Regions from separate parts of the Oceanobacillus sp. M60 genome, predicted to be linked through region 1. Evidence: a T-box and tRNA genes for the amino acid it is inferred to sense, from the RefSeq annotation. Region 1 holds a T-box; the other holds one or more tRNA genes.

What was found. The T-box of region 1 lies ahead of tyrS (tyrosine--tRNA ligase). A T-box ahead of a tRNA ligase gene usually reads a tRNA of that ligase, here a tRNA-Tyr.
Region 2: it has a tRNA-Tyr gene. The T-box ahead of tyrS (tyrosine--tRNA ligase) is inferred to sense a tRNA for this amino acid. The anticodon was not compared.

Annotation. Positions count from the first base shown of each region.
Region 1 covers NZ_JBSSNH010000006.1:66,149-81,885, forward strand. The annotation lists gene ccpA (catabolite control protein A) at 1-4, shown strand, start outside; gene ACW0TQ_RS15270 (acetoin utilization protein AcuC) at 117-1,271, opposite strand; gene ACW0TQ_RS15275 (acetoin utilization AcuB family protein) at 1,268-1,915, opposite strand; gene ACW0TQ_RS15280 (GNAT family N-acetyltransferase) at 1,945-2,577, opposite strand; gene ACW0TQ_RS15285 (transglycosylase domain-containing protein) at 2,762-5,278, opposite strand; T-box leader at 5,405-5,638, shown strand; gene tyrS (tyrosine--tRNA ligase) at 5,751-7,028, shown strand; gene ACW0TQ_RS15295 (DegV family protein) at 7,114-7,971, opposite strand; gene ACW0TQ_RS15300 (YitT family protein) at 8,066-8,908, shown strand; gene ACW0TQ_RS15305 (hypothetical protein) at 8,925-9,344, shown strand; gene ACW0TQ_RS15310 (NifU N-terminal domain-containing protein) at 9,454-9,717, opposite strand; gene ACW0TQ_RS15315 (Cof-type HAD-IIB family hydrolase) at 9,832-10,674, opposite strand; gene yjfP (esterase) at 10,828-11,592, shown strand; gene ACW0TQ_RS15325 (metal-sulfur cluster assembly factor) at 11,655-11,966, shown strand; gene ACW0TQ_RS15330 (undecaprenyl-diphosphate phosphatase) at 12,040-12,861, opposite strand; gene ACW0TQ_RS15335 (DUF2929 family protein) at 13,080-13,256, opposite strand; gene ACW0TQ_RS15340 (hypothetical protein) at 13,402-14,007, shown strand; gene ACW0TQ_RS15345 (BMP family ABC transporter substrate-binding protein) at 14,026-14,982, shown strand; gene ACW0TQ_RS15350 (beta-ketoacyl-ACP synthase III) at 15,152-15,737, shown strand, end outside.
Region 2 covers NZ_JBSSNH010000012.1:11,644-27,380, reverse strand. The annotation lists gene sigW (RNA polymerase sigma factor SigW) at 1-304, opposite strand, end outside; gene ACW0TQ_RS21480 (aspartyl-phosphate phosphatase Spo0E family protein) at 442-594, shown strand; gene ACW0TQ_RS21475 (phosphomevalonate kinase) at 883-1,998, opposite strand; gene mvaD (diphosphomevalonate decarboxylase) at 2,008-2,982, opposite strand; gene mvk (mevalonate kinase) at 3,079-4,035, opposite strand; gene ACW0TQ_RS21460 (hydroxymethylglutaryl-CoA reductase, degradative) at 4,032-5,321, opposite strand; tRNA gene ACW0TQ_RS21455 (tRNA-Lys) at 5,655-5,727, opposite strand; tRNA gene ACW0TQ_RS21450 (tRNA-Gln) at 5,977-6,051, opposite strand; tRNA gene ACW0TQ_RS21445 (tRNA-Tyr) at 6,061-6,145, opposite strand; tRNA gene ACW0TQ_RS21440 (tRNA-Thr) at 6,188-6,263, opposite strand; tRNA gene ACW0TQ_RS21435 (tRNA-Val) at 6,268-6,343, opposite strand; tRNA gene ACW0TQ_RS21430 (tRNA-Glu) at 6,347-6,421, opposite strand; gene fabI (enoyl-ACP reductase FabI) at 6,860-7,636, shown strand; gene ACW0TQ_RS21420 (aldehyde dehydrogenase family protein) at 7,820-9,244, shown strand; gene ACW0TQ_RS21415 (metal ABC transporter solute-binding protein, Zn/Mn family) at 9,480-10,718, shown strand; gene ACW0TQ_RS21410 (class D sortase) at 10,775-11,368, opposite strand; gene ACW0TQ_RS21405 (helix-turn-helix domain-containing protein) at 11,529-11,894, shown strand; gene tpiA (triose-phosphate isomerase) at 12,146-12,919, shown strand; gene ACW0TQ_RS21395 (RpiB/LacA/LacB family sugar-phosphate isomerase) at 13,180-13,662, shown strand; gene ACW0TQ_RS21390 (DeoR/GlpR family DNA-binding transcription regulator) at 13,759-14,541, opposite strand; gene tkt (transketolase) at 14,843-15,737, opposite strand, start outside.

The sequences.
Region 1 (15,737 bases):
ATAACACACAACAAAAAAGACAAGGCAGTTTTGAATCATAAACTGCTTTGTCTTTTTCTATGGCTGATAAGAGACAGTACTGGTTTGAAAAAGAAGAAATCTAACCTCCATTACAATCAAATAATCGCAGTATACTTAAGCATATCTTCTAACAGTAATTTGTTTTTCTCTGTGATTTCAGCCCTTCTAGGAATTACCGGATAAGAATCGGCTGCGTCCTGCCAATTTGCCGGAAGGGCTACGGGAGCTTCCTTTTGCCATTTTTTCAGCCACTTTTCAGGAAGGGGACCTTTACAGCAGCTTCCTGTTTTCATCACATTCCACACCTGTCCCCACGCACGTGGCACAACACGCCACATGTCGTATCCGCCGCCGCTGACAGCAAGCCATCTTCCATCACAATACGTATCTGCAATTTCAGCGGCAAGCAAAGGGATTCTCTCATATATCTTCATGGTGCCGCACAAATGTGTTAAAGGATCAAGAAAATGGCTGTCCGCTCCATTTTGTGTCACAATAATATCTGGTTTGAAGAACGCAGCAATTTTCCGTAAAGCTGTTTCATATAATTCTAAGAAAGAATCATCCTCTGTAAAAGCATCAATAGGTAAATTAAAACTATAGCCGTGTCCGCCTTTGATTCCTCTTTCATTTACGTTTCCCGTACCTGGAAAAAGGTAACGGCCTGTTTCATGTATAGAAAAGGTGCATACATTCGGATCATCATAAAAACCAGCCTGCACGCCGTCCCCGTGATGTGCGTCTGTATCTACATAAAGCACTTTCAAATCCTCCTGTTCCCGCAAGTATTTAATAGCAATCGCGCAATCATTATAAATACAGAACCCGGAGGCTTTACGTGGAAATCCATGATGAAGTCCGCCGCCAATATTGGTTATTTTTTTATAATCTCCGTTTAATATTTTATCAATAGCAGTGAGACTGCCTCCAACTAATGCAGAAGAAGCTTGATGCATATTTGGAAAAATAGGTGTATCTTCTGTTCCTATGCCATACTCCTGTGCCCGATCTGCTATTAAATCTCCGCTGCCGGCTCTTTTAACCGCTTCAATATAGGTTGTATCATGAAAAAGAGCAATCTCTTCATCTGATGCAACCCGAGGTACAATGAAATCCTCTGCTGTTAAGGTAGCCTGCTCTTCCAGCAGTTCCTTCGTCAGTAAGGTCCTCTTGTGATTAAAAGGGTGATCTTCTGAGAATTGATAGTTTAAAAAATTAGAAGTATAAATAAAACCTGCCTGCTTCGTCATTTCTTTGGCTCCATAATATTATTTGGCCAGAGCAGGGTATAGCCGGCATCTCGAAGGTCATTGATAATAGGCATCGGATTTAACGTTTTAACACGGAAGACAAGTATTTTATAGTCAGGATCCTTATAAGGATAAAGCAATACGGAAACAATATTTACATTATGGTTGCCGAATACACTTGCCACCTTTGGCAGCTGTCCAGGCAGATCAGGTACTTTTACTTCAATAAGGGAGCTTTGTTCATGTGTTCCGGTCAATTGAATCAATTTATAGAGCATATCTTTTTCGGTTACGACACCAACCAGTTTGTTTTGGCTGACAACCGGTAAACAGGCAATCTCTTTGTCATAAAAAATATAAGCAATTTCTTCGACAAAATCCATGGGATGAATCGTTATCACCGGACTCGTCATAATGGTCTGAATCTCTTTGTTAAGAATATGAAAATCACTTGTATCCAAAAAAGTGGATGGGCTTGCATCTCTTACGTCGCGGTCAGAAACAATACCGAGCACCTGCATCGCTTCATCTACAATCGTGATATGTCTGATTTTATGCTTTTCTAACAGCTGCAATGCTTCATTGATTGTTGCATTCGGTGGAAGCGTTATCATATTCCTGTTCATTAATTCTTCAACTAGCATAGTAGAATCCCCCTTCAGTTATATCTCTGTTAATAATGATTCGGACCTAAAAAACGCAATTTATCAAATCGTTCAATGGATTTTTGCGGCACATTACTTCCTATACGGACCATCAAACAGTTAGCCGGATGAGAGTTTATCTCCGGTTCATCTGTAGGAGCTGGAAGAAGCCCTCCCGCTGCCATCATCTTTTCCATCACTTTCCGATAATCCCAGATACTTAATTGACTGTAATCAAGATCCCAATGCCAATAATATTCTGTAGAAATGACAATATAATTTTCCATGTAAGGGTCCTTCATGGATTGCCGGAGCAGTGTAGACCCGACGCCTCCGCCCCGATATTTCCGGATAATCTCAATTGCGCCTAATTCAATTAAATCCTCCATATTGAACTTGGACCATCTTTCCAATGGATCAGGATGCAGGTAAGTCACATAGCCGATAATGGTATCTGTTGTACGTGCAATGATAATTCTGGACTCTTCCAGCTCTGCGATGTCTAAAAGTGCTTCAAATTGTTTGTCAGCAGGCCGGAATGCAGTTAATTCTTCATGAAAATGATATTGTTCTAACTGGGAGCGTGAAACAGGACCTTCGATTGTCAGCAGACCTGCCTCTGTTTCTAAAAGGATTGAATCAAATTCCTTTATGTGTTTCATCCATCCACCACCTTTATGAGATACAAAATGCTCTTACCATCCATTATACAGAAAATCGCAGCATTTTTTTAGTATTTTTTGATAATTGTTAGGAAGCTTATGGTATGTAATAAAAAACTTCACTCTATAAGCGGATATCCCTTGCTTGATAGAGTGAAGTTTTATTAAAAATATATATCATTTGTTAATCGTCATCATCACCGTCATCGTCTGAGCTGGATGAGGACATACTGACTGGTATGCCAATTCTCAGCCATTTATCTGTTTCTGTTCGAGGATAGAGCATGGAAAAGTCATCCATATCATCATAACCATTTTCTCTCAGCCAGTCAGGGTTGAACATAATCCCGTTGCTTCTGCTGAATGACCTGCCGTCGTCATCTGATTCTAAAACGCGTCTGCTGCCTCTGGTTAAGCTATTGTCCTCTTCTGTCGGCACATGACGGGAATCAAATAAGTCTGTTTTAACCAGACCTACATCTTCACATAAATCGGATGGAAGCATTCCTGAAACGGCGCAGTAGCTTCTTTCTACAATGCCGTCCGGACGTTCAAACGTTGATTCCGGTGTTACCAGGACAGGGTCTACCTGCGCGGCGGCATTAATAACCTCCGCCCACAACTTCATATTCCGCTGACTGTATGTCAGATGATACTCATGATTGATGGGAGCAGGCGTTTCATAGCCAATCCAAGTTCCAAAGGTAATATTTGGATTAGTTGCTACAAACCAGGCGTCATGATAATCCTGAGATGTTCCTGTTTTTCCAGCCCAGTCGACATTTGTGTTTTGAAGCTGGGAATTCACGAAATTACCTGTCCCGTTATCAATCACATCCCGCATCATATCGACTGTCAGGTAAGCTGTTTCAGGTGAAAATACTTCTACTGGATCCGTTTCATGCTCATAAATCACATCGCCTTCAGCGTTTGTGATTCTATCAATCATATAAGCATCTGCAAACTTCCCGTTATTGCCAAAGGTGGAGAAAGCATTGACGTTTTCTTCTACTGATATACCATGGTCCATTCCGCCAATAGAAAGAGATGGCTGAACATGATCACCAGGCGTTAATGAAGTGATGCCCATCTTTTCCAAATATTCAGCAGCAGGGTCATTATTGATTATTTCCATATACACGGCGGCAGCAGGAATATTATAGGAATTGGCCAGCGCTGTACGGGCAGAGACAAGGCCATAATTTCCTCCTCCATAGTTACGCGGAGGCCATCCACCAGCAAATGTCCTAGGATAGTCTGCAATCGGTGTTCCCGGCTGAATAACGCCTTCTTCCATCGCCGGCGCATAATCAAGCAAAGGCTTGATGGTACTGCCGATAGAGCGTCTTGTATCCGTAGCGAAATTTACCTGGTGATCTTCATCAAAACCGCGTCCGCCGATAAATGAAATTATTTTGCCGGTGTTATTTTCAACCATTATCGCACCAGTCTGGATTTCCTGTGTTACTTCATATTCTTCCCCATCACTGTTTGTAGCGGTAAACGTTCTGGCATATCCATAGTCTGAATAATTGTCTGCTGCTTCTTCCATGGCGTCGTACATTTCTTTATTAATCGTCGTATGGATTTGATAGCCGCCGTCACGTAATTCTCTTTCTGTACGCTCCGCATATTCAGCTCGTAAATCGTCATCTTCTGCCAAATCTTTCTCAGTCACGCCGTCTTCTTCCATTAATAAACCTTGAATAATATCCTTGGTTCTTTTCTCTACTTCATAAGTGACATATGGATATTCGTCTGTAGAAGAAGGGATCGCATCAATAAAATCGCTGGCAATATCATAATTGGCAGCTTCTTCGAGTTCTTCATCTGAAATAAAATTCATATCATGCATGCGATTTAAAACTGTTCTCATCCGGCTGATTCCAGCTTGCAATTCTTCTTCAGACTTTCGCGCACCTTCCGCTGTAAATGGTGTGTAGGAAGAAGGACCTTGCGGAAGGCCGGCCAGATATGCAGCCTGCGGAAGTGTTAATTCAGATGCCTCTACACCGAAAATACCTTTAGATGCTGTCTGTATACCTGCAATATTACGGCCGGATGAATTTCTGCCATAAGGAATAATATTTAAATAAGCTTCGATGATTTCATCTTTTGTAAAATAATTTTCCAGCCGCATTGCTAATAATATTTCTTTGGCTTTCCGGTCAAAGGACACTTCGTCTGTTAGAATTTGATTCTTAATCAGCTGCTGTGTCAGTGTGCTTCCTCCTGTTTGGACAGAGGAATTTAGAAATTCCTGTGCCGTCGCTCTTAAGATCGCTTTTGGCACCACACCGTTATGCTCGTGAAAATACTCGTCCTCTGTTGCGATAACCGCATCAATCAATGTAGGTGAGATATCGTCAAGTGCTACTTCTTCCCGATATAAATCACTTCGGATATCTCCCAGGTAGACATCGTTAGCGAAATAAATACTGGATGTCTCAGAATAATTGTAAATATCATCTGCCATAGATGCTTCACTTCGTAATGGTTCGTCATAAACCAGGGAGGCAAAGTACCCAAGTCCGATTCCGCCGGCAAAAATCCCGCCGATGCCGATAATCACAATGACAAATAATACAATATTCCAAACAACGTCGTATGTAACTCGTGATGTCTGCTGGAGAATACCTTTTTTCCACCAGTCTTTAACAGTATTAAAAAAACGTTGCAGTTTTTCTTTCATAATAGACATTAGACCTCCTATTTCAACATTTATTATAACATAGTGAAAATACAGTTTGGTAGTAAGACGGAAAAAGGCTTGCATAGAAGAACTATTTATGCTATGAATAGTATCATGTGAATTTAATTTTTTATGAAAGAAACATGGAAGGATCGAAGTAGCAACGTGAATCCCTGTCTTAGAGAACTGACGGATGGTGCGAGTCAGTATATATTCACTTGCGAATTACAATCTGGAGTTTTTCTTTTTATTATTCGCGTCATGGAGGCTGATAATAAGAAGAACGGTGACAACCATCGTTAACAAACCTTAAGCGGCTATTTTATAATAGCAACAAGGGTGGTACCGCGAATCCAACTCGTCCCTTTCTTACCAGAGAGGAGGCGGGTTTTTTTATTTACCTTAAAAAGGATGTCCCAAAAGCGGGGAGCAGCTGGCATTGTCAGTAAAAAGAAAATACAAATAAGCAGGAGGAAATAATATGAATATTTTACAGGATTTAGAAAACAGAGGGTTAGTAAATCAAGTAACAGATCGGGATGGATTAGAAAAGCATCTTGAAAATAATCAGGTAACCTTATACTGCGGCTTTGACCCGACAGCGGACAGCTTGCATATCGGACATTTAGTCCCTTTAACGATGCTGCGCCGGTTTCAGCGGGCTGGTCATAAACCGATTGCCTTAGTCGGAGGGGGAACCGGGATGATTGGTGATCCAAGCGGCCGTTCAAGTGAACGCAGCTTGAATACCGAAGAGGTTGTTTTTGGTTTTACGGAAAGCATTCAAAAGCAAATTGCCAAAATTGTAGATATGGATGATACCTCCAGCGATAATCAAGTTGTCTCCCGCAACAACCACGATTGGCTGGGAAATATGACAATCATTGATTTCCTTCGCGGAGCAGGAAAGCATTTTGGGATTAATTACATGCTGTCTAAGGATTCGGTTGCTGCAAGACTTGCACAAGGAATTACCTTTACCGAATTCAGTTACATGATTCTGCAATCACTAGACTTTTTACGGTTATACGAAGAAGAAAATTGTACATTGCAAATTGGCGGAAGTGATCAGTGGGGGAATATCACAGCAGGGTTAGAGCTTATCCGCCGTTCCAGAGAGAACCAAGGAGAAACTGCTGAAGCATTTGGCTTAACTGTTCCTTTAATCACAACAGCAGATGGAACAAAATTCGGAAAAACCGCCGGGAATGCCGTGTGGTTAGATGCTGAAAAAACATCTCCATATGAATTTTACCAGTTTTGGATCAATGCTGATGATCGTGATGTGATTCGTTTTATCAAATACTTTACTTTCCTGTCAGATGAGGAAATTGCAGAGCTGGAAAAAGAAGTAGAAACACAGCCGGAAAAACGGGTGGCACAGCGCCGTCTGGCAGAAGAAATGACACGCAGCATCCATGACCAGGCTGCTTTGGATCAGGCGCAGCGAATTTCTGCAGCATTATTCAGCGGAGATATCAAACAATTAAAAGCAGATGAAGTAGAACAAGCGTTTAAGGATGTTCCCAATCATGATACGGGGAAAGAACCTTCCAGCTTAATCGATTTATTAGTGGATGCTTCTATCTCTTCATCGAAGCGGCAGGCAAGAGAAGATGTGAAAAATGGGGCTATCTACATTAACGGAGAACGTGTTCAGGATTTGGATTACGTGGTAGATGAAGCGGACCGTTTAGGGGATGCTTTCACGGTTATCCGCAGAGGAAAGAAAAAATATTTCTTGATTCGTTTTCAATAATAGGAAGAAAAAAATAGATTTGACGCTATGATAACGTCAAATCTATTTTTTCTCCCCATGTGCTGTATGCAGGGAAGTATATATTTTATTTGTTGTAGAAGAATAAAGCCAACGTCCCGGGGCCTGAATGTGCGCCAATCACAGATCCAACCATTTCAATAATAATATTTTCTTCTTTGACATGAAACGTATCCTGAATCATTCTGGAAAGCTCCTGTGCACGAGGTAAATCATCACCATGGCTGATTCCAATGGTTTGATTTTGGAAATTGCTGCCCCGCTTTTCCATGACCTCTATCATGCGCTTCAGCACTTTCTTCGTTCCGCGAATTTTTTCTAAAGGAATAAGCTTTCCTCCGTCGACATGCAGAAGAGGTTTGATATTCAATAAGCCGCCGACAAAGGCAGCGGTTTTACTGACACGGCCGCCGCGATATAAATACTCTAAATTGTCCACAGTAAATATATGCTCCATCTGTGCGGCGTTTTTGGCGGTTTGCTGAATGATTTCATCAAAAGAGATATCCTTTTGAGCCATTTTAGCTGCTTCCAGTACGACTAGACCGAGGCCCAGTGAAGCACATTTGGAATCAATAATGTGCAGCTTTGCTTCAGGATATTTCTCTTTAATTTCTTGTTCAACCATTTTTGCAGCTTGGCAGGTTCCGGATAATTCCGATGAAAAAGCGATATAGAGTAGAGGCTTGCCTGCTTCCGCATAAGAAGTGAAGATTTCTTTAAATTGGTTTGCTGATGCCTGCGATGTTTTTGGTGTCTGTCCTTCCCGCATTGCATCATAGATTGTCTTCGGTTTAATATCGACACTGTCCCGATAATCTTTTGATTCAAGATGAACAGTTAAAGGTATCATTTCAATACTATATTCGTTATAATAATGTTCGGATAAATCACATGCGCTGTCTGCCAGAATGGTGATTGCCATTTTAATCACATCCGTTTCTATTTAAATAAGATTTAATTATAAGTTTACGTTTAATTGAATATTTAGTCAAAAATTTAATAAAGGAGGCTGTTTTGTGTTTTATATTGAAGCTAAGAGGATAAGTATAGTAATACTTGGAGCATTATTAAATGCTGCATCTTTAAACTTCTTTCTTATCGGTGCAAATGTCTATGCCAGTGGATTTACGGGAGCGGCTCAGCTATTATCCAGTATTTTTAATGATTTCTTAGGAATCGGCCTATCCACAGGTATTTTATTAGCTCTTTTAAATATTCCAGTTTTGATTTTAGGATGGTTAAAGGTAGGAAAGGGATTTACTGTTTATAGTGTCATATCAGTATTTTTCTCCACATTATTCTTAGAAATTTTACCGCTTGTTTCTATCTCGAATGATATCATTTTAAATGCTGTATTTGGCGGTGTTATCGCAGGAGTCGGTGTTGGTATCACATTAAAAGCAGGTGCTTCTACAGGCGGTATGGATATTGTGGCAATGATATTATCCCGTCTGAAAGATAAACCCATTGGCAACTACTTTTTAATTATGAATTCCATGATTATTGTTATTGCAGGTGTTTTGTATGAACCTGAAAATGCTTTATACACTATGCTGACGCTTTATGTGACAACCCGTGTGATCGACACCATTCATACACGCTATGAAAAGGTTACCGCGTTTATTGTTACTAAGAAAACGGACGAGCTGCAGAAAGCCATCCATGATACGATGGTTCGCGGGATTACGATTTTGCCTGCAAAGGGAGCGTATACGAAAACAGATAAAAGTCTCATGTATCTTGTTGTGACAAGATATGAATTATATGATTTAGAAAGAATTATCAATGAAGTAGATCCAGAAGCATTTACAAATATTGTAGAAACTGCTGGAGTATATGGGTTCTTTAGAAAAGATTAAAAAGGTGTGTATATGTATGAAACGTTGGTATGCTGTTATTACTGTGCTCGTACTATTGGCAGGCTGTGGGAATAGAGATGGGGAAGTCATTGAGCCGAGTGCTCCGGAGGAAAATAATGAAACGACAGGCACCGTAATGTTCCAGGAAATTGACATTACAGCAGATGGAGAACAATTCCATATCGTTGGTCAGGTAAGAACAGAAGGAAATGCTTTTTTCTATCGAATTGAACAGGATGGAGAAACCATTCAAGAGGAAACAACGGTAGACTTGGAAGAAGCAGATGCAGGTTCTTTTCAAAGCTTTCAAATCATGGAGACATTCTCCGAAGATACGCTTAGTCATGAGGAGCCTCCATTCGTCGTGATGTATGGAAAAGATGAAGATGATAATGAGATTAACGCAAATTATGTACCGATAGATACAGAAGAATAAGCTGTTTTTTGCCAGTATTATTTAAAATCCCCGGATTCGCTAGACCATAAGCGGTTCCGGGGATTTATAAGATAACAAGAAAGAGGCCGGGGAGCTCCCGGCCTCTTTCTTAATAGCCGAATTTAACAAATATTTCTTCTACCTTGGGATTAATATTCTCCCAGTCAGCGTCAAAATGTTTGTTGACCGTAATAAAATTTTGATAGCCAAATACGTTATCAACATCTTCCAGTTTCATTAATTCATTTAAAATTTCATGCTCGCTAACATCACCGGGCATAACAGAAATACTGTTTGTCCCAGAAAAAATAACACTATCTGATGTGTATTTCATTGCATTTGGATTTGGTGTCGGGGAAATATGTACTGCCATATGAGTACCTCCTCATTTAATTGTTCGTAAGTTTATATTAACAGAAAATCGAAAAGAGATAAAGAAAAGGAAGGCTGCATATGTTTTATCTGCAGACTCCCTTCTTAATAACCATTACACAAGGCTGTTATTCTTATTAAGATTTAAATATTCTTCTAAAAATATGCTGATACCGTCTTCTTCATTCGTTAAGGTCTGATGTTTGGATACAGAGACAAGGTCGTCAATCGCATTTCCCATAGAAACACCGACACCGGCATAATCAATCATTTCTAAATCATTGTCCTCGTCGCCAAAAGCAATAATATTTTCACGGGCAATGTGATATTCGTCAGCAATGTGCTTAAGCCCGACTGCTTTATTCATTCCTTTTTTGATAATTTCAATGATATTCCATGGAGCGCCCCATTTACGATGTTCAATGACTTCCGCATGATAATCATTTAAATGATTTCGCAGCTCCTCTACCTGCGAAGCGTTAGGATGAATAAGAACAGAAGTCGGATCATATTTTAATTTAGATTTAATGTCGCCGATAATATATGGTGATTGCTCGGGGAAATCTTGAAAGATAGTCATAATATCTTCACTGTATTGATCTAAATAAACCTGGTCTTGCACTTCAGCTAATATATTTTTTACTTCGACTTCGTTGGAAACATCAATAATCCGATGTGCGGTAGTCAGGGGCATTGGCGTGTGAATACCTTTCCAGCTGGTATCCAGAGGATGGTGTACAAGTGCTCCATTGAAGTTTACCATCGGTGTTTTTAATTGGAGTTCCTGATAGTATTGAATACTGGCACGGCCGGGTCTTCCGGTGGCAATAACAACCACGTGGCCATCTTCTATTGCTTGAGATATCGCCTGTTTATTTCGAATACTGATTTTCTTATTATCTGTCAATAACGTACCATCTAAATCCAATGCGATTAAGTGCCTGTTTTTATTTTCCATTCTGTCACCTCTCATTTGATTTTTATGTTACCATGATTTGAAAATATGTAAAGTAAAGAAAAATTAAACAAAAGCTGCATTGTTTGCGAAAGATATTACAAAAACTTTACAATAGAGATAGTACGTTGATAAGTGAAAGGAAGCGTGTCAGAAATGATAGGAATATATCAGGAACCAATCGAGGGAATACCTTGCTTGCATGTTGTCGATCAAAAGTATGCTGGCGGGGAACGGCCGACGGTTATTTATTACCATGGTTTTACAAGCGCGAAGGAGCAAAATTTGCCGATAGCCTACATGCTTGCTGAGAAAGGATTTCGGGTGCTTCTACCGGAAGCGCTGCACCATGGGGAAAGAAACAGCGGTTTATCAGATGATAAACGGCAGCTCGCTTTTTTTGAAATCGTGTTAAAAAATATTCGTGAATTGGATATTATCCGGAAATACTTATTAGAAAATAAGCTTTTAAAAGAAAATGCATTAGGTGTAGCTGGAACCAGCATGGGAGGAATTACAACAAGTGCTGCGCTTGTCAAATATTCCTGGGTCAATGCAGCGGCTGTTATGATGGGTACCCCTAAACTGCAAGCATATGCGCACCAATTACTGCAGTATGCTGAAAAGAATGGGAAGACACCATTTACACAAGAAGATTTGGATGATTTGTTTGAACAGCTGGCTGAATTAGATTTGTCTGCCCACGTGGAATCACTTCACGAACGTCCGTTAATGTTCTGGCATGGGGAAAATGATAAAGTAGTTCCTTATGAACAATCGCACTCCTTTTACCAAACAGTCAAGCAGGCTTATAAAAAGAAAGACCATCTGCAATTTATTGGCGAAAAAGGCAGGGAGCATAAAGTTAGTGTGCCGGCAATGCACCACGCTGCAGAGTGGTTTGAGCGGCATCTGTTGTAAAATGATTTAATTACATGTTAAAGTATGATTTAATAGAAACAAGGGAAAGGAGGATGACACGTATGGATGAAGCGATGAAAGAGAATCTAATGGGTGCATTAGAAAACGTTATTGATCCGGAACTAGGTATTGATATTGTCAATCTTGGTTTAATATATGATGTAGATTTGGATGATGATGGCTTGTGTGTAGTTACGATGACATTGACTGCAATGGGATGTCCTTTATCTGCGCATATTGAGGCAGATATCAAGCATGCTTTATCAGATATTCCAGAAGTAAAAGAAACAAAAACAAATATTGTTTGGGATCCGCCTTGGGGTAAAGATAAGATGTCCCGCTATGCGAAGATTGCCTTAGGTATTCCAGATTGATAAAAGAGAGCAGAATATAAACAAAGGCATCCGTCTAAAAAGAATGGATGCCTTTGTTTATATTTGGAGATTATTATAAGAAAATCAATACAAGAATACCGACGATGACACAGTAGTATGCGAAATACTCAAGTTTTCCGTGCCGCATCACGTTCATAAACCATTTAAGTGCAAAATAGCTGGCAATGAAGGACGTAATGAATGCTACCAGATAAGGTGCCCATAGATAACTCATTGCCGGGTCACTGGCGATTTCAGGTATTTCAAGAATACCTGTACCAAGACTTACCGGAATATAGAGCAGGAAAGAAAATCGTAAAGCTGTTTCCTTTTTCATGCCGACAAGCATCGAAGCAACGATAGTTGCACCGGATCTGCTGATTCCCGGCGTGACAGCAATCGATTGAACCAAGCCGACAATGATAGCATCTTTTGTTGATAAATCTCCATCCTGTTTGCGTCCTCTGAGATTACGGATAATCCAAAGAGCAAGAGCGGTGATTAATAAAGTTATCCCGACTACATTCGTTCCACTCAGCGTTTCGCCAAGTGCATCTCCGAATAACACGCCGATAATCCCGACAGGAATGGTTGCGATGACGAGATAAACAACAAACATAAAGTCACTTTTGACCGTTTTATCTCCTTTGAATAAGAACTTCCATGTACTGACGATTAAACGTATAATATCTTTGCGGTAAATCAGCATTACAGCCAGTAGAGAAGCGAAGTTAACAAAGATTTCAAAAGAAAGCCCTCTTGCTTCAATATTAAACAGCTCTCTGACAATGATTAAGTGTCCGCTGGAGGATACCGGTATTGGTTCGGTAACTCCTTGTACGATACCAAGAACAAAATACTGGATCAGTGTCCATAAATTACTTAAAGCGTCCATGTTTTTATACCTTCCTTTATTTTTTCTTCTCTGATTGTACAGTTATTTCTTAAAATGAACAAAGCAGAACTACAATCAATTTTGTCCATTCCAATTTATTAGCCTGTCCTTATATGTAAATATGCTAAAAATGATAAGCATAGAACGTTTTCTTTAATAAAAGGCATTTTAGAAATATAGAAACCCCTTGCCGCATAGAATAAGACAAGGGGTTTTACCTACTTAGTGTCTTCTTTCAAAACCAGACCAGCTAAAGCAAAAACGAATATAGAAAAAATACCCGCTACAATCAGTGCATCACGAACAATAAATGGTGCTGCGCCCATGCTTGTCAATACATAAGAGACTGCTAAAGAAATAGCTACAGCCCAAAAAATAGTTGCTATAAAACGCATAAGTCCACCTCACTTTACTACCTTATCTAAGCGTACCATAAATACTATTTTAACATGAAAAGCTTTTTGTTGCTGTAAAGAATTTAAAAAAATCATGAAAATTAATGGTTCTTTACCTGAATATGACTATAAAGGAGTGTTTTCCTTGCGAGTATTCGTTACTCCCCACAATCATTGGATTGGCTACCATATAGTAACAGAGTTATTAGATGCGGGCTGCCAAGTCGATGGAAAGCGGGATAATCAAATCGATTCTGGACTGGAAGATTTTTTTGGAAGGAACAGTCATTTTCAAGAAACGGGTCAAGTGATAAGTCCATATGATTTGGCAATTGTCATTAATCATCATTCCGATATAACGGATTTGCCGCAGTATACTAAAAAGATATTGCATATATATACCGATGCAAACGGACATAAGATATCAAATTATGCAGACACAACAGTGATTTCCGCTCCCTATCTTATTGGGGAAGGAATGGAAATGAACGAAAATGGATTGATTGCAGACGGCAGACTGCTTTCTTTTGCAGATAAAGAATGGCAAAACAAAGCGATTTATATCAAAGATTTTTTAAATGTATTGATGCAATGGATAAAAATGACCCATTTGCCAAAATTAATAGAGATTATCTCTGTTAACGATAACTTAACAAACACAAAAGTTGAAAAAAAGCAGGTTCTGCTGGAAAATAGAGATATAGATGAAGTAATAAAAACAATACAAACATTTAATAAGCGACTTCGGTAATGAAATGGGTGTGCTAAGTTGAAATATATCTACTATCCAACAATCCTTCTGTTTTTGATTTGTACATTGTCTGCCTGCTCTTATTTTGAGACGGGTCAAATACAAAATGTCGGGTTTATAACGGATTCAGAAATAGATAATAACCCTTGGACAGAGCAAGGATATCAGGCCATGGAGGAGATTGGTGAAAAATATGATGTAGATGTTTATTATAAAGAAAATATACAAACGATGCATGATATGCAGGAAGCTGTTGACCAATTTGTTCAAGATGGTGTGAATTTGATTTACGGGCACAGTAATATTTATGGAGAATATTTTATGTCATTGGCAGAAAGTTATCCAGATGTTCATTTTGTTTACGTGAATGGAGGAGAGTCCGGAGAAAATGTAACCTCTCTTAATTTTAATGGGCATGCCATGGGATTTTTTGCTGGTATGGTTGCTGGAAATATGACAGAAAGCCAGCAGATAGGGATTATTGCGGCAAATGCTTGGCAGCCGGAAATTGAAGGATTCTTTGAAGGGGTCAATTATGTAAACAATGAGGCAGAGATAAAATTCAATTATACAAATGATTGGAATAACGTGGAACTGGCGTTGAAAAATTATAATGCCATGCAGCAAGAAGGTGCAGATGTTGTGTATCCGATTGGAGATGCTTTCAGTGAAGCTGTCTTGAAAGAGGCAGAAGAGGATAATCTTTATGGAATCGGATATATGATGGATCAAATGGAAGTTGCGCCGGATGCCGTATTAACAAGCACGATTCAACATGTTGGAGAGTTATATCAAGCAGCAGCAGACGAATTTAACCAGCAGGAGCTGGAAGGAAAAATTTATACCTATGATTTTAAAGATGGTTTTATATCACTTGGTGAATTTCAATCCGCTGTCCCCGATGAGGTAAGACTTCAAGTAGAGGAAGACATCGAAGCGTACATTGAAACAGGTTTATTGCCAAATGAATATTGAGCGGCGAAGCAGTAATTAAAAAATATAATAAATCAAAAAAGAAATTGGATAGCCTGGTTATGAAGAAGGGGTAAAATTGTAACTTGCTATCCAATTCATTTTATCTTAAAATTAGTATCAAGTCATAATGTTTGATATTAATGTTATTATAGAAGGGGAGCGCGGTTAAATGAGTATCGGTATTTTAGGGACCGGCCATTATTTGCCTACAAATGTAGTTACCAACCATGATTTGGAGAAAATCGTTGATACAAACGATGAATGGATTCGAACCAGGACCGGAATTCATGAAAGAAGGCTGGCTACAGACGATATTGATACTTCAGATATGGCATATCATGCATCCATAGAAGCGCTGAAAGATGCAAATGTGAAAGCGGAAGATATTGATTTAATTCTGGTAGCGACAGTAACACCGGATACAGCTTTTCCATCCATTGCCTGCCTGATCCAGGATAGATTAGGTGCTGTAAATGCCGCAGCAATGGATGTTGGAGCAGCCTGTGCCGGATTTATGTATGGTGTGATTACAGCAAATCAATTCATTGCAGCAGGTACGTATAAAAATGTACTCGTTGTCGGGAGTGAAAAACTGTCTAAAATTACAGACTGGACCGACCGTTCGACCTGTGTTTTATTTGGCGATGGTGCTGGAGCAGCGGTCATTGGTGAAGTATCTGAAGGGAAAGGTATCCTGTCCTTTGAACTCGGCGCAAATGGCGCTGGAGGGAAGGAACTCTATTTAAATAAAGAAG
Region 2 (15,737 bases), on a different contig from region 1:
CTGTCCCTTTTACTTCTGCATCAAGATGAAAGTCCGGTTTACGCTTGCGCATGCGGTCAATGGTTAAATTCGTAGCTATGCGGTATAACCATGTAGAGAATTTTCTGCTCTCATCAAATGAATCAATATTCACATATGCACGTATAAACGCTTCTTGTGCAATATCTTCCGCTTCGTGCTTATTACCCAGCATACGGTAGCAGTGCTGGTATATTTTATCTTGATAAAAGGATACGACATCCGAAAAAGCAGATTGGTCTCCTTTTTTAACTTCTATAATCTTTTTCTTTATAAATTGGTCCATCTAATTACCTCCGCACTATGCGGTACTCTCTATACGAAACAACCGCTTGTAAGGTTTCACATTTTAAAAAAGAATGTTTATTTTTTTTCCGACAGGGTATATCTAACGATAAGTATACTAAAAAAGGAGTGAAATTTGTGGATAAAAAATCGTTATTCATGGAGATTGAACAGTGCAGGCAAGAAATGCTGGCATTGTCTGAGGAGCATGGATTAGACTCAGAACCTGTTCTGTCCACAAGCGAAAAATTGGATGCATTAATTTTTGCTTATTTAAAAAAAACCTCTTAAATCATCCTTACTCAATTTTCAAAGACATCTTCTGTGTATGTCTTTTTTTGTTACATTTCCTATCCACAAACATCTCTATGTAATCTTCCCCTCACCAACTATATCTCTATGAATAATAATATCTTATTTTGTCCTTCACTTCATTAAACATTTTTTATTTTTTATAAGAAACTTGAAAATATTTGAAGATGGTATCAGAATTCCTTTGATTTAAATGCAAAAATAAAAGAACCGATTTACAATGCATCGAATTGCAAAACGGCTCTCCTTTATCTTTTCTAATATTTCTTAAACAGAATGATTCTCTTCCATCACCGTCTCTCCGCCGGTAGAAGGAGATAACGTCAAAGCTTTGATTCCTGCTTCTTCCCACGCATGCGCTAGTTGTTCCGCAGCTTCCTGCGAAGGCATAAAAGCAATCCCGCAATCTCCGCCTCCAGCGCCAGAAGGCTTTCCTGCGCCACCCAAATCCTCTGCCAAGTTACATAAGACGGTTAAATCGGGTATCTCAATATTTGTATCTGCTGCTTTCCCAACTTGATTCAACGCTTTTCGGTTAGCTGTTATCCCAGCAAATAATTGATTGATATCATTGTCTTTTGAGCCAGTTAAAAACTGAGATACGGCATGTTCACTGTCTTTCAGAAATGAAGTATAAGCTTTCGCATTGTTTATTTTCAATAAGCGCACCTGGTTCACTAAATCTTTCGTAGATGCAGCACTGCCTGTCCAGCCTACACAAAAGTAAACATTTTCTGGCAGCGTAATCGGCTTCGTTTTATAATATTTCCAATCCTTCTCTACGACTTCTGTGACAGACCCCGCTTCCTGGTATGCTTCGAGAAGCCAATCTGCCTGAAAAGAAGAGAATTGAAGCAGCCCGCCATAAGTGGATGCAGCGATATCTGCTCCCGATCCGTTTCCTTGCGTAATCACATGCGATATCGCAGCCAGACGGAAAATGGTATCTTTTTCAGCCAATTGCGGAGCCTGAAAACGTAATACTCCCGCTACGATAGAAGTAACAATCGCTGCACTGGAGCCCAATCCATATTTCACGCCAGAGGCATCATCCAGCTCACTGCGTGTAGAAACATGCATCGGAAGAACCGGCAGTCCTTGTTCTTCTAAATAACGATATGTAATCCGGAGTGCATTCTTAACAAAAGACAGCCTGGGATCGTCTGAATCAATATGTATGTCTGTCTCTCGCCAAGACCATGGAACCTTATGAAGAGAAAAGTCCGAAAGAGTCAGCTGGTGGCTATCCGCTTCCGCTACCGTCGCATAGACAAAACGGTTCACAGCCATCACTGCCAGATTCTGATAAGGCTCTAATACGGCAAATTCTCCCGCAATCATTAATTTCCCTGGTACTTTGACCGTGATTGATTTTGCCACCATATTATCCTCCTATCTATAGCTTATTCCGCTTCCGGGTTTACTGATTATAATATCCTCCACGCCTTCTGTTGCCTGCAGGCGTTTTTTCACCTTAGCTTCGTTTTCTGGTAAATATAAAACTTTTACATTCGGGCCGGCATCAATCGTAAAAAAGGCAGGAATCCCTTGTTCTCTTAAGGTTTGTACCGTCTGCATCACTCGCATCGTGGTATCCTGCCAGTATGTAAACGGAGGATTCGCTCCCAAAGTTGTAGCATGCATGCGCATGCAGTTCGCTTCTGCAACGCTTCCCATCTTCTCAAAATCCTTCACTTTAATGGCTTGTTTTATTTCTTGCAGATCCTTTGCTGTCTGCTCCAGCCAGCCTGCATAAAAAGGAGAGGTTTCTACGGTACGGCGCATCCCCTCCCTGCTTGAGACCTTTTTCTCTGTTTTTGACAAAACCACAGCAGCAATGCGAATATCCCAGTGTGACTTGTCAGCAATTTGCACGGCAAACGAATCGGATCCATCTTCCCGTTCCCCCATCTGCCATTCAACAAAACCGCCGAAAATCGAACGGGAAGCAGAACCAGAGCCTTGACGAGCCAGCTTCGATAATTCCGTATCATTTAGAGAAAGTCCGATTGCTTTGGAGCTCGCTGCAGCTAATGCTGCAAGACCAGATGCAGAAGAAGCAAATCCGGCAGCAGTAGGAACATGATTCACAGATTGAACCTGTGCATAGATTTCCTTTCCAGAAAGAGCACGCACCTTATCTAAAAATATCGCTACCTTTCCAAGCGCATCTCCTTCTACATTCTGTTCATTCAAATGAAAGGAATCTTTTTTTAACCCTTCCTGAAAATGAACGGTTGTCTCTGTAGAAAAACCATCTAATGTCACGGAAAGGTTACTGTTGGCAGGAAGAATCAATGATTCATTCCGCTTCCCCCAATACTTGATTAAAGCAATATTCGTATGCGCTCTTGCTGTTGCCTTCATATTATTTGAATCTCCTTTTCTACAATCCCTGTCAAATCATTCTTTTCATGCGGCTTCATTCAGCCGGGGAAAAGCCCCGCCGAATGAGGCATCGCTTTATTTCTTCAAAACAAACGGCCAGACTGCTGCTGCACCAAAACGGCGTAATTTCTCTGCCAGCTGCTTTGAATGAACTTCATTTTGCGCAAGCGCAATGATACAACCGCCATTTCCGCCGCCTGTCAATTTCGCACCTAAAGCCCCTTCTTCCCGGGCAAAGCGAATCAATTTATTTAAACCGGCATCACTGACTCCTAATGCTTCCAGTTCTTTTTGTGCTTCATTTAACAGTTGACCTAAAAACTGTTTACTAGCTTTTTCCAATGCATCTTTTGCATGATGCGTTAACGCCCCGATCCGTTCTATTTTGGAATGGATACGCTGCGGAGCTGCTTTTAACAGACTTGCTACCGATTCAACTGATGTACGTGTATCCCCAAATCTGCCGGAGTCTGCAACAATAAAATGCAGGTCTTCTCCTAATTCAATGTGCTCAACAGGACTTCCTTTTTTATACCACACTGGTTTATCGGAAGTGATCGTTAAGGTATCCAGCCCGCTTGGTGCTCCATGCGCATAGGTTTCTGCCACATTCGCTAATTGCAGCAAATCTTCTGTCGAGCATTCCTTATCGCAATAATGGAATAAAGAGCGAATAATAGAAATAGCGACAGATGCACTTGAACCAAGACCCTTTCCTGGCGGTACCGAGGAATTAATCCGTATTAACAAATCCTTATAAGGAATCCCAAGATATTCACAAGAACTAGAGACACATTCCACAATTCCTTCCAGCTCTTTCGGGGCATGCCGCAATGGGCCATGATAAAAGGTACTGTCCATTTTCACCGCTCCAGGAACATACTCAATTACCGTCTCTACGCCAATTAAAGGAAATGGAATAGCAATTGCCGGCTGCCCGTGTACAACCGAATGCTCTCCAATTAAAATGACCTTACTATGAGCTACGCCAATAGCTGTTTTTTCCGATGCTGTTACTTTTTCTGCACTCATTGTTTATACTGTTCCACCAATTCTTTAGCTTTTCCCACACGGATTTCTTGTTGTTCTACTAATTGTTTTGCTATCACATCAATCATCTCCCCAGTTGCTCCGCCAGCTATCGCAACAGAACGTGAATGAAGCGCCATATGCCCTTTTTGAATCCCATCGGTCGCCAACGCTTTGAGCGCTCCAAGATTTTGAGCAAGACCAACTGCTACAATTACCTGCGCAAGCTCTTCTGCTGATTCAATTTGCATAACGGATAAAGAAAAATCAGCTAATGGGTGCACGCGAGTCGCTCCCCCGACAGTTCCTATCGACATTGGCAACTCAATTTCACCAACGAGATTACCTTCTTCATCCTTTGACCACGTAGTCATGGAGCCATAATGACCATTTCTGGCAGCATAAGCATGTGCCCCCGCCTCTACTGCCCGCCAATCATTTCCTGTCGCAATCACAACAGGGTCAATGCCGTTCATAATCCCTTTATTATGCGTTACTGCACGATACGGGTCAGAGGCAGCAAATTCATACGCATGGATGACACCATCTCTGACCTCTTCTCCAGCAAACGAACCTGTTTTTAGCAGATGCGGAGGTATTACACATTTTGCTGTAGCCAGGCTGCGATCGGCATAGTTCGATAAAATACGCAAATGCACTTTTCCTTTGGTTATTTCTTCCACGATTGGCGCAATCGATTCCACCATGGTATTAATCATATTCGCTCCCATGGCGTCACAGGTGTCTACATAGATATGCATGACCAGCATTTTGCTATAAGACGATGCATCGTTCTCATTCAAAACCCGTACATCTAAGTCTCTCACACCGCCTCCGCGGCTGACAATGCTTGGATAGGCATCATCGGCAGCTTTCATTAATATATCTTTTTGACGAAGGATTTGCTGCTTTGCTTCTTGAAAATCCGGACATCCAACCACTTGAATCTGCCCAATCATCAGTCTTTCTTTTGATTCTGTCCGAAAACCGCCAGCCTCTCTGACTATCTTCGCAATATGACTGGCAGAAGCAACAACAGAAGCTTCTTCAATAGCCATCGGTACTACATATTCTTTCCCGTTTATTAAAAAGTTTAATCCCAATCCGAATGGTAATTGATAGGTGCCAATGACGTTTTCAATCATATTATCTGCTTTTCCTACCGTAAGCGCATCGGCGTTAGACAAATTTTGCGTTTCTGCATCTGTTAAAGTAAAGGCCTCACGTAATAATGCCCGCCTTTCTTCTACCGTCATATTATAAAAACCTGGTATCCTTGAAGAGGTCATGCCTAGCTCATCCTTTTTATTTATCATATCTGAAATATGCTTTTTTATTACAATGTACTAAAATAAACTATTTTGATTATAACACGAATTCTATCGTTTTTTCATTCAGAAGATACTTATTTCGTGACTGAAACTATGTTTGCAGCATTACCGTAATGCATTGGTATTTCCAGCTTCTAACATATACAAAATCGCTGGACTGCTCAGACTATGGCAGGCTCTTTACTAACGTCGAACTGTTGTTCAAATAATATGAGATTTTTATGCTGATAAAGAAAAAAACGAGATAAAATTATCCCGTTTTTCTGTATTTTATACTTGTCATGCTTGTAGTGAGCCATGAAGGATTCGAACCTTCGACCCTCTGATTAAAAGTCAGATGCTCTACCGACTGAGCTAATGGCTCGTTTTATAAATAGAATGGTACCTTATTTCGTGCTTCTTTATTTGGTGGACCCCTGCATCTGCAAGCATTTGCTTCGAAGTGAATGCTTCGGGGTTACTCGAAGCTGATTCGGCAGAAGTTTCGCTCGTTGCTCTACCGACTGAGCTAATGGCTCCTATGATAAGACAGGTTATTATATATAGCCCTGTCCATAAAAAAATACTATTATCAGTAATAGTATTATCATGTATTTCTTCTAAAAAATAAAAATGGCTGGGCCACCAGGATTCGAACCTGGGGTACACGGGATCAAAACCCGATGCCTTACCGCTTGGCTATGGCCCAACAAAAACATGGTGGAGGGGGGCAGATTCGAACTGCCGAACCCTGAGGGAGCGGATTTACAGTCCGCCGCGTTTAGCCACTTCGCTACCCCTCCATATTATTGTTAACCATATTATCAATTATATACATGAAAAAATGGTGCCGGCCAGAGGACTTGAACCCCCAACCTACTGATTACAAGTCAGTTGCTCTACCAGTTGAGCTAGGCCGGCGTGATGGTGGAGGATGCAGGGCTCGAACCTGCGACCCCCTGCTTGTAAGGCAGGTGCTCTCCCAGCTGAGCTAATCCTCCATTTGGTGACCCGTACGGGATTCGAACCCGTGTTACCGCCGTGAAAGGGCGGTGTCTTAACCGCTTGACCAACGGGCCATAATGCGTTTCTGAGAGGCTTTTTGAAAGCTTCTCTCGCAAACTGACGAATTTTATTATATCGAGGAACCAACCGTTTGTAAAGGGAAAAATGAAAAAAACCTTATTTTATTTTTCAAAAGTCGATAAATCACTCCACCAAACCCGTTATGACACTATTTCCAAGGCTTCTCATTTCTTATTTCCTCTCTTTTCTTCTATAAATATAAAACCAGCGTGAGTATCTTTTTTGACAACAAGAATTCTCCGGCAGGAAAGTACCGTATATTTTCCCGACTGCGATTACCTGGGTTCTGAATCGGCAAAGCGGTCCAACTGAACTGCTTTTTTACTTATCACACATACTTCTTATAGAAAAGAAAAACAGTTTATAACTTTATCACCTGGTACTAATCCGTTATAATAGATGCTAAGTTAAATGTTGAATGGAGGATACGTATGACAAAATTATTAGAAGGTAAAAACATTGTTGTAATGGGCGTCGCTAACGAAAGAAGTATTGCTTGGGGTATTACAAAATCTCTACATAATGCCGGAGCGAACCTTATTTTCACCAATAGACAGGAAAGATCCTACAAAAAATTAGTAAAACTTTTAGAGAAGCATGAAATTGAACCAAAAGCAATCATCTCTTGCGATGTTAAATCCGATGAAAGTATTCAGGGAGCCTTTCATGAAATAAAAGAAAAAATCGGCGTGATTCACGGCTTGGTTCACTCTGTTGCCTTTGCTAAACGGGAAGACCTGCAGGGTGAATTTGTCACTACTTCCCGCGATGGTTTCCTGCTTGCTCAAGAAATCAGCGCTTATTCCTTAGTAACCATAACAAATGCTGCGAAGGAACTGATGACTGAAGGCGGTTCGATCGTGACACAAACTTACATCGGAGCAGAACAAGTCGTTCCTGGCTATAACGTGATGGGTGTTGCTAAAGCTTCTCTGGAAGCAAGCGTCCGCTACCTAGCTGAAGATGTGGGCAAAGATGGCATTCGTGTGAACGCTGTGTCAGCCGGCCCAATCCGTACACTCTCTGCAAAAGGAGTAGCTAATTTCAACGAAAAATCTCAAGTTGTGGAAGAAAAAGCTCCGCTGCGCCGCAACATCGATCAAGACGAAGTTGGAGATGCAACATTATTCCTTCTTAGCGAACTGGCACGTGGAATCACCGGCGAAGTATTGCATGTAGATGCCGGATTCAATATTATTGGCGGCTAATCTCTCAAAAACTGTCTCTCTTCATTATTTAAGAAGAGACAGTTTTTTTATTGGCTAAATCCATGTTCTCTACTACGTTTAATCACTTTTTATTGCGGGAACAAGTAGTAATGGATATTCAAAAAGGCTGATAACGTATTATTGAATATTCTTTATTGAAAAACAAGCAAAGGGGTGGAGAAAATGTATAACTATATACAGCATTATATTAACGGTCAGTGGGTTGATTCCACTGGAAACGAAACAATTGATGTAATCAACCCTGCAACCGAAGAAAAAATTGGTGAAATCAGCTCTGGTACCAAAGAGGATCTTGATAAAGCAGTTCAAGCTGCACGGGATGCTTTCCCGGCGTTTTCACAAACAACCAAAGAAGAACGTGCTGATTTATTAGACCGAATCGCAGATGAATATGAAAAACGAAAAGATCAATTTATTGAAGTTATCATGGCAGAGCTTGGCTCTCCAGTAACATTTACAACCAACGTACAATATCAGATGGGATTAAATCATTTCCGGACAGCGGCAAAACTGGTACGTGATTTTGACTTTACTGAAAACCGGGAAAACTCCTTTATCCAAAAGGATGCGATTGGCGTCGCTGGTTTAATCACGCCTTGGAATTTCCCGACAAATCAGGCGTCTACAAAGCTGGCTAGTGCGTTTGCAGCGGGCAGCACCGTCGTATTAAAACCATCAACAGAAACACCTTTCGCGGCTGTCTTATTAAAAGAAGTGTTCGAAGCTGCCGGTGTTCCAAAAGGCGTATTCAATCTGGTAAACGGAACAGGCTCTACCATCGGTAACGGCATCAGCTCTCATCCAGATATCGACTTTGTATCCTTTACAGGATCCGGCGGCGTAGGTACGAAAATTATGGAAAACGCCGCTCAAGATATTAAAAAGGTTTCCTTAGAGCTTGGCGGCAAATCGCCAATTGTCGTATTGGATGATGCAGATGTGGATTATGCTGCAAAAACAGCTATTTCCCATATCGCTGGCAATACAGGTCAAGTATGTACAGCAGGAACGCGAGCATTGGTCCCAGAATCCATGCATGATGATTTTATCCAAGCGATTAAAAACCATATTTCCGAATATCCTGTCGGCGATCCAAAAGACGAGTCTACTTTCACCGGACCACAGGTATCGGAGGATCAATGGAAAACCGTTCAAGACTATATCCAAAAAGGAATCGACAGTAACGCAACTCTAGTTACCGGCGGAACAGGTAAACCAGAAGGCTTGGAAACCGGATATTATTCTAAACTGACTGTATTTACTAATGTAAAACCTGAAGATACGATTGCCCAGGAAGAGATTTTCGGTCCTGTACTTTCCGTTATCACCTATAACGATTTAGATGAAGCAATTGAAATTGCCAATGGTACAATTTATGGGTTAGCAGGCTATGTTGTCGGTAATGATCCGGAGGCGCTGACCAAAACAGCAAAAAGCCTTCGCTCCGGCAGAATTGTAGTCAATAATGAACAAGCTGACTTTACCGCTCCATTTGGCGGTTTCGACCAGTCTGGTATTGGACGCGAATGGGGAGATTACGGCATCGAAGAATTCTTAGAACCAAAAACGATTGTCGGCTTACCTTAATAAATACCACATCCATTGTCAGCAGCAAATGAGCTGCTGACAATTTTTTTGTAAAAAACTCCTTGACAACCCCTCTAAAAACCTGTAAATTTTAAATCGTAACGATTACGAATAATAAGAATTACAGGTTCATTGTTTGTTTTTTACGAAGCAAACCATAATAGTAAGGATTACTTATTTTTCTTTTTTATAAGAAATTCAAACGCACTATATAAATTAATGGAGGTTCAATTCAATGAAAAAACGGGTCATTCTCTTTTTCGGTTTATTCCTTCTTTTCCTTGCAGGCTGTCAATCCGCAGAGGACAGTCAGGATGGAGATCAGGAACAGCTTGAAATTTCTACTACTATTTTCGCATTAGAAGATTTTATTTCCAAAATCGGCGGCGATTATGTCGATGTAGAAAGCATCTACCCGCCAAATGCGGATGCACACACATACGAACCAAGCTCACGTGAGATGGTCGATTTAGCTAAGAAGGATTTATTTATTTATTCCGGTGTCGGCATGGAGCCTTTTGCTTCCAAAGCGGAGGATATTTTAGAAGGAGAAAATGTAGAGGTTTCTGCCATCGGTGAAGATATCCCTCTTCGCGGAGAAGCGGAGCACGCTCATGAGAATGAAGAAGAACATTACAACGAGGAAGAAGCAGAGGACAACGGCGACATTATCATTGACGGCATCAATGACCATTACCACAGCGGCGATACAGCTTCCATAGAAGCAGAAGCAAATGTCGATGAAGACATCGCGGGATGGAACTGGTATTTCCGCACAGAGGGTTCAGAGGAATGGGAATTGGATGAAGAAGCGGACGATGCTTCCTTTGAAACACAAATCAACGATACGTTAGAAGTAAAACTGGAGCTTGAAGATGCAGATGGAGAAGTAATTGCCGAATCAGGCGTCGTTGAATTATTGATCGATAATCATGACGGCGAAAGCGGTGTGGGTGATCCGCATGTTTTCCTTGACCCTGTCATCAGCATTCAATTAGCTGAAAATATTACCGATCTTCTTATCGAAAAAATGCCAGAACATGAAGCATATTTCACGGAGAACTTAGAAGAATTAGAAGGACAATTGGAACAGGTGGATCAGGAATTAGCACAAACGATTGAGAACGCAGACCATCCGCAAATGATTGTCTCCCATGCAGCATATGGCTATTGGGAAGATCGATACGGCTTAGAACAAATCAGCATCCATGGACTCTCCTCTTCGCAGGAGCCTTCTCAGTCTGCTTTGGTGGAAATAGTGGATACTGCCCGCGAATATGATTTAAAGTATGTTGTCTTTGAACGAAATATCAGCAGCAGAATTAGTGAAATTATCCAAGACGAAATTGGCGCTGACAGTGCTGTACTGAGCAATATGGAGACTATTACCGAAGAGGATATAGAAAACGGCGAAGATTACTTCAGTCTAATGGAAAAAAATATTGAAACGTTAAAAACCGTACTAAATGATTAAAAAGAAGCTTTCAGCCAGATATGATTTATCAGGTTGAAAGCTCCTTTTTTGTTCTATTATTCAGAAACCGGATAAGCATAGGCAACAAAACGATCCGGCGCACTGCCCACAAAGTGGAATGGATAACAGGTAGTGACAACTAATACCTCTTCCCCCATCTCACCGATGACAGAAGTGTCATCCTCAGGCACAATTTCCGTTTCTCTTATTTCATACGTATACTCACCATAAGGCATCTGCACCACAAATGTATCCCCTATCTCCAATTCACCAAAATCACGAAAAACCGTATCCCGATGCCCGGATAAGAGGATTTGCTCCCCCTGCCCAGGAAAAACGGAATTGGATAAGTGTCCGACTCCTTTTTGCAATGAATCTGGGTCTGTCCCCTCCACAATAGGCAACGTTTTTCCCAATTTAGGTATCTCTAATGTAGCAAATGCTTCGTCCTGGTCCGCATCGAACGCTTCTATTGATTTTTCTGTATCCTCCCCGCCTGCTTCACCCTGCTCATTGGCGCCTTGTTTGATTCTTTCCTCCGCCTGAATCAAAGACTGCTTTTGCGATTGTTCGTGTCCTATAATTTGATAGCCAAAAACACCAATACAAATGACACCTGCTATTATAAAAAGGATTCCTATCCGTTTCATTGAAGCCGCTCCTTCATCAACCAAAATATGTATCTCCAACACTGAATCTATAACAATTATACTATACTTTCGCTTTTCTATCCAAACCTCGCCAGAAGTTATTTTTCACCGTTTTCATATGTTATAATTAATTTCTAAAATAGAAATAAAGAGGTGCGCAATGAATACCGGTCAACGAATCATTCAATTACGGTCGCAACGAAATTGGACACAAAAAGAGCTGGCTAAACAAGTAAATATGAACGTCAGTGTCATGAATCGGATCGAATCTGGCGAACGCCCAATTAAAGGAGAAGAATTAACCGCTATTGCCGATACATTGAAGGTTACTGCAGACTATTTATTAGGCAGAGCAGAAGAAGCTCCTTCTAGTGCAGCTGACCACGAGAATGAATTGGTCCAGCACATTCAAAAGATAAGTCCCGATGCCGAAGCGATGCTCCGTGATATGGCAGCTCTCACTCCCGAGGAAATGCAAGATGTGTATGATTATATGCTATTTAAAAAAAGCAGAAGAAAGGATTGAGAATCCTGTTTCTATCTGATTTGCCCCATGACGTTGGCACGATGATTTAAAATGCACCCAAGCTGTTGAACAGCTATTCTTTTAAACTTCTACCTGAAAGGGGTGATGTATTGCCAAAACCCGAATTCGCCTGCCCTCCGGCGAATGTACAGTTTCTTTGTAAAAGGTACAATGAAATACCTATACGATAGAGGGAAAAATACAATCATAAATAGAAACGCATTCAAAAAGTAGAAAGCGAGGATAATAATATGAGAAAACCAGTCGTTGGAATCAGCTATAAAACATATGTTAACACAATCGACAAAGCAACGGAATTAGTAAAAGCCTTAGCAGAAGTGGCCAAAAACGAAAACGAAGTAGAAAAATTCGCCTTCCCATCTTTAGGTGTCCTCTACCCAGCAGCACAAGCCTTAAAAGGGTCTGAAATTGCCTTTGGCGCACAAAATATTTCACCCTATGAAAATGGCGCTTATACCGGAGAGGTTTCAATTGAATCTATTATCGACATAGGCGCAACCTATGTGGAAATTGGCCATGCAGAAAGACAACGTATTTTCCACGAAACACTGGATATGATTCATTTGAAAACAAAACTTACGCTGGAAAAAGGACTGACCCCCGTTCTATGCATTGGTGAAGAGGAGTACTTAGAGAATAAATTGGAACGTAAACAGGCGTTGAAGGAACAAATCCTTACTTCCTTTGGTGAAGTCGACGTAAAACATATTGGAAGGACCATCTTAGCTTATGAGCCAGTCTGGGCAATCGGAAAGACAGAAGCAGCCGATGCAGCATATGTGCATCAGACACATGAACTGATCCGCGAAATTGTTAAAGAAGCATATTATGCAGAAACAGCGGAAGCCATCCGTATCATTTACGGCGGCTCGGTGAGCAAAGACAATGTCTATGAAATTACCGCCCATGACGATGTAGACGGGGTTTTCATCGGCCGATTCGGACATGACCCTGCAAATTACAAACAAATTCTTCATACAGTGAAACAAGTAAAAATAAAATAAAAGCAAATGAAATAAAATAATAATTGATATAAAAAATGATTGAAACCTTCAACGTCCTCTCGTATATCTAAAATATATACTTTGAATCAAAAGAATCTTTTTCTGTAGAATTGTACACAGTCGAAAAAGATGCTTCCATAAAGTACGCAATTTTATTTTCATTTTTTATCAAATTGATTAAAAACGAAAATAAAAGTTGATAAAAGAAAATTAGAAGTATATAATGAAAGTAGATTAAATATACGAGAGGAGTTTGCAGAATGAAAATTGGTATTGGTGCAGACCATAACGGATATGAATTAAAAGAAACGTTAAAGAAATTTATTGAAGAATCAACCGATCATGAAGTGGTGGACTTCGGAGCACATTCCTGCGATGCTGTGGACTATCCTGGGGTTTCCTTCAATGTAGCAGAAGCCATCAGCGAGAAGAAAATAGAACGCGGTGTGCTTATTTGCGGAACTGGTCTCGGCGTTGCAATTGCAGCTAATAAATACCCGGGAATCCGCGCAGCGACAGCGCATGACACGTACTCTGCAGAACGCGCTCAATTAAGTAATAACGCCCAAATCATCGCAATGGGAGCCCAAGTCATCGGACCAGAGTCCGCTAAAAAAGTAGTGGAAGCCTATCTGAATGTAGCATGGTCCGGCGGATCTCAACGCAAAGTAGATCAAATCACTGACAGAGAAAGCCAATTTCTTGATCAGAACTTCAAAGATGCAGCAAAAAGTTCTTGTTAATGTTTTCGATATTATCATAAGGAAAAGCACTGTACGTAAGAAAATTCTTGTACAGTGCTTTTCCTTAAAGTATATATAAACAAAAAATTACTCGCTTTACAGCGCCGAAATCACTTGAATATTATGATTCACAAGAATCCGCTCTGTATCCGAATCGATGGAATCATTGGTAATAAGTACATCTATCTGATCTGTACTTGCAAATGGCGCACTAGAAGTCACCCCAATTTTAGAATGATCAATAACAGCCACAATTTTCTGCGCTTTCTTCACCATATGTTGTTTTAATTCAACCTCATACAAATTAAAATCGGTCATTCCATTTTCTACAGAAAACCCATTGGCAGAAGTAAAAAGAATATCAATATTAAGCTTGTTTAATAACTCCACCCCTAATGTGCCTTCCATTGTCGTAGAACCCTTCGTCACCACACCGCCAATTAAAATAACCGTAATATTCGGGTTATCCTTTAACTCCAGCGCTGTTTGAATCCCGCTCGTTACTACTGTCAGCCGGATCATTTGTTCATTAAGATAACGTGCTAACTCAAGTGCTGTCGAACTGGCATCGAGCAAGATACATTGCTTTTCTTCAATGAACTGAAAAGCTTCCTTAGCAATCAATGATTTTTCTTTACGGTTTTGTTTTTCACGCACAGAAAAACTGGTATCATAATCAACCTCGCTCTGTTGATTTAACATTGCCCCGCCATGTGTACGAGTTAAAAGACCGTTTTTCTCCATTTTGTTTAAATCTGTACGCAAGGTTGCTTCAGACACACCGATTTGCTCCGACAATTCTTTCACGGTCAGCCGCTGCTTATCATGCAAGAGTTCCATTATCTTGTTTCTTCTTTCCGTAACAAACATTTTCATCATCCGTCATCCTCGCAAAAAAAAGTATCTATTCCTATTCCTGATTAGTCCATAGTTGTCTATGGTGTATTATACCATAAAATGAATGAATAAAATAATAAATGAAAGCGATTGATAATTTTACTTTAAATAATGAATTTTTTTATTAAAAGTTATGTATCCATGCTCCCTTAGCAGAAACAAAGGAAATGAAATATCCTCCATCTATCGGATTCGGTTTGCTCCCGATTCTTAATAGATGAGGATATTATGAGTTTGGCAGAACCAAAATTGGGTTCACCAAAAAATTAAATCTCTGCGGATTCTAAACAAATAAACGCTCCACTTGCGCCACAATATTATCAACACAGAATCCATATTCTTCGGTTAACTTATTTCCATTCCCAGAAGCCCCAAACGTATCTATACCAATCATTACTCCATCATTCCCAAGATAACGGTCCCAGCCAAATGAAGAGGCCATTTCAATAGCAACCCGCTTCTTCACGTTAGGCAACAAAACACTCTCTTTATACGATGCCGTTTGTGCTTCAAAACGATCCCAAGATGGCATACTTACGACAGAAGCATCTATATTTTTCTCCCGCAATACTTTTTGAGCCTCGACAGCCAGCTGAACTTCAGAACCGGTTGCCAAAAGAATAGCATCAGACTCACCTTGAGAAGAATCACTCACCACATAAGCACCTTTCTTCACGCCTTCATAAGCACTTTCCTTTGTTCCTGGTAAAGTCGGCAGATTCTGCCTCGATAATACAATAGCTGTGGGCTGATCCGTTGATTCCACAGCAAGTCTCCATGCTGCCTGCGTTTCATTTCCATCCGCAGGTCTGATAAGAGACAAACCAGGCATTGCACGGAAAGAAGCTAGATGCTCCACTGGTTCATGAGTCGGTCCGTCTTCCCCGACCGCAATAGAATCATGTGTCCAAACATAGGTGACTGGCAATTTCATTAAAGAAGACAATCTTACTGCCGGACGTAAATAATCACTGAATACAAAGAAGGTGCCGCCAAATACGTTTAATCCGCCATGAAGGGCCATTCCATTAAGCGCTGCCGCCATTGCAAATTCACGCACTCCAAACCAAATATTTTTCCCGGCGTAATCAGCCTTTGAAAAATCAGATACATCCTTTATCGTTGTTTTATTAGATCCCGCCAAATCCGCACTGCCACCGATGAAATTAGGTACATTC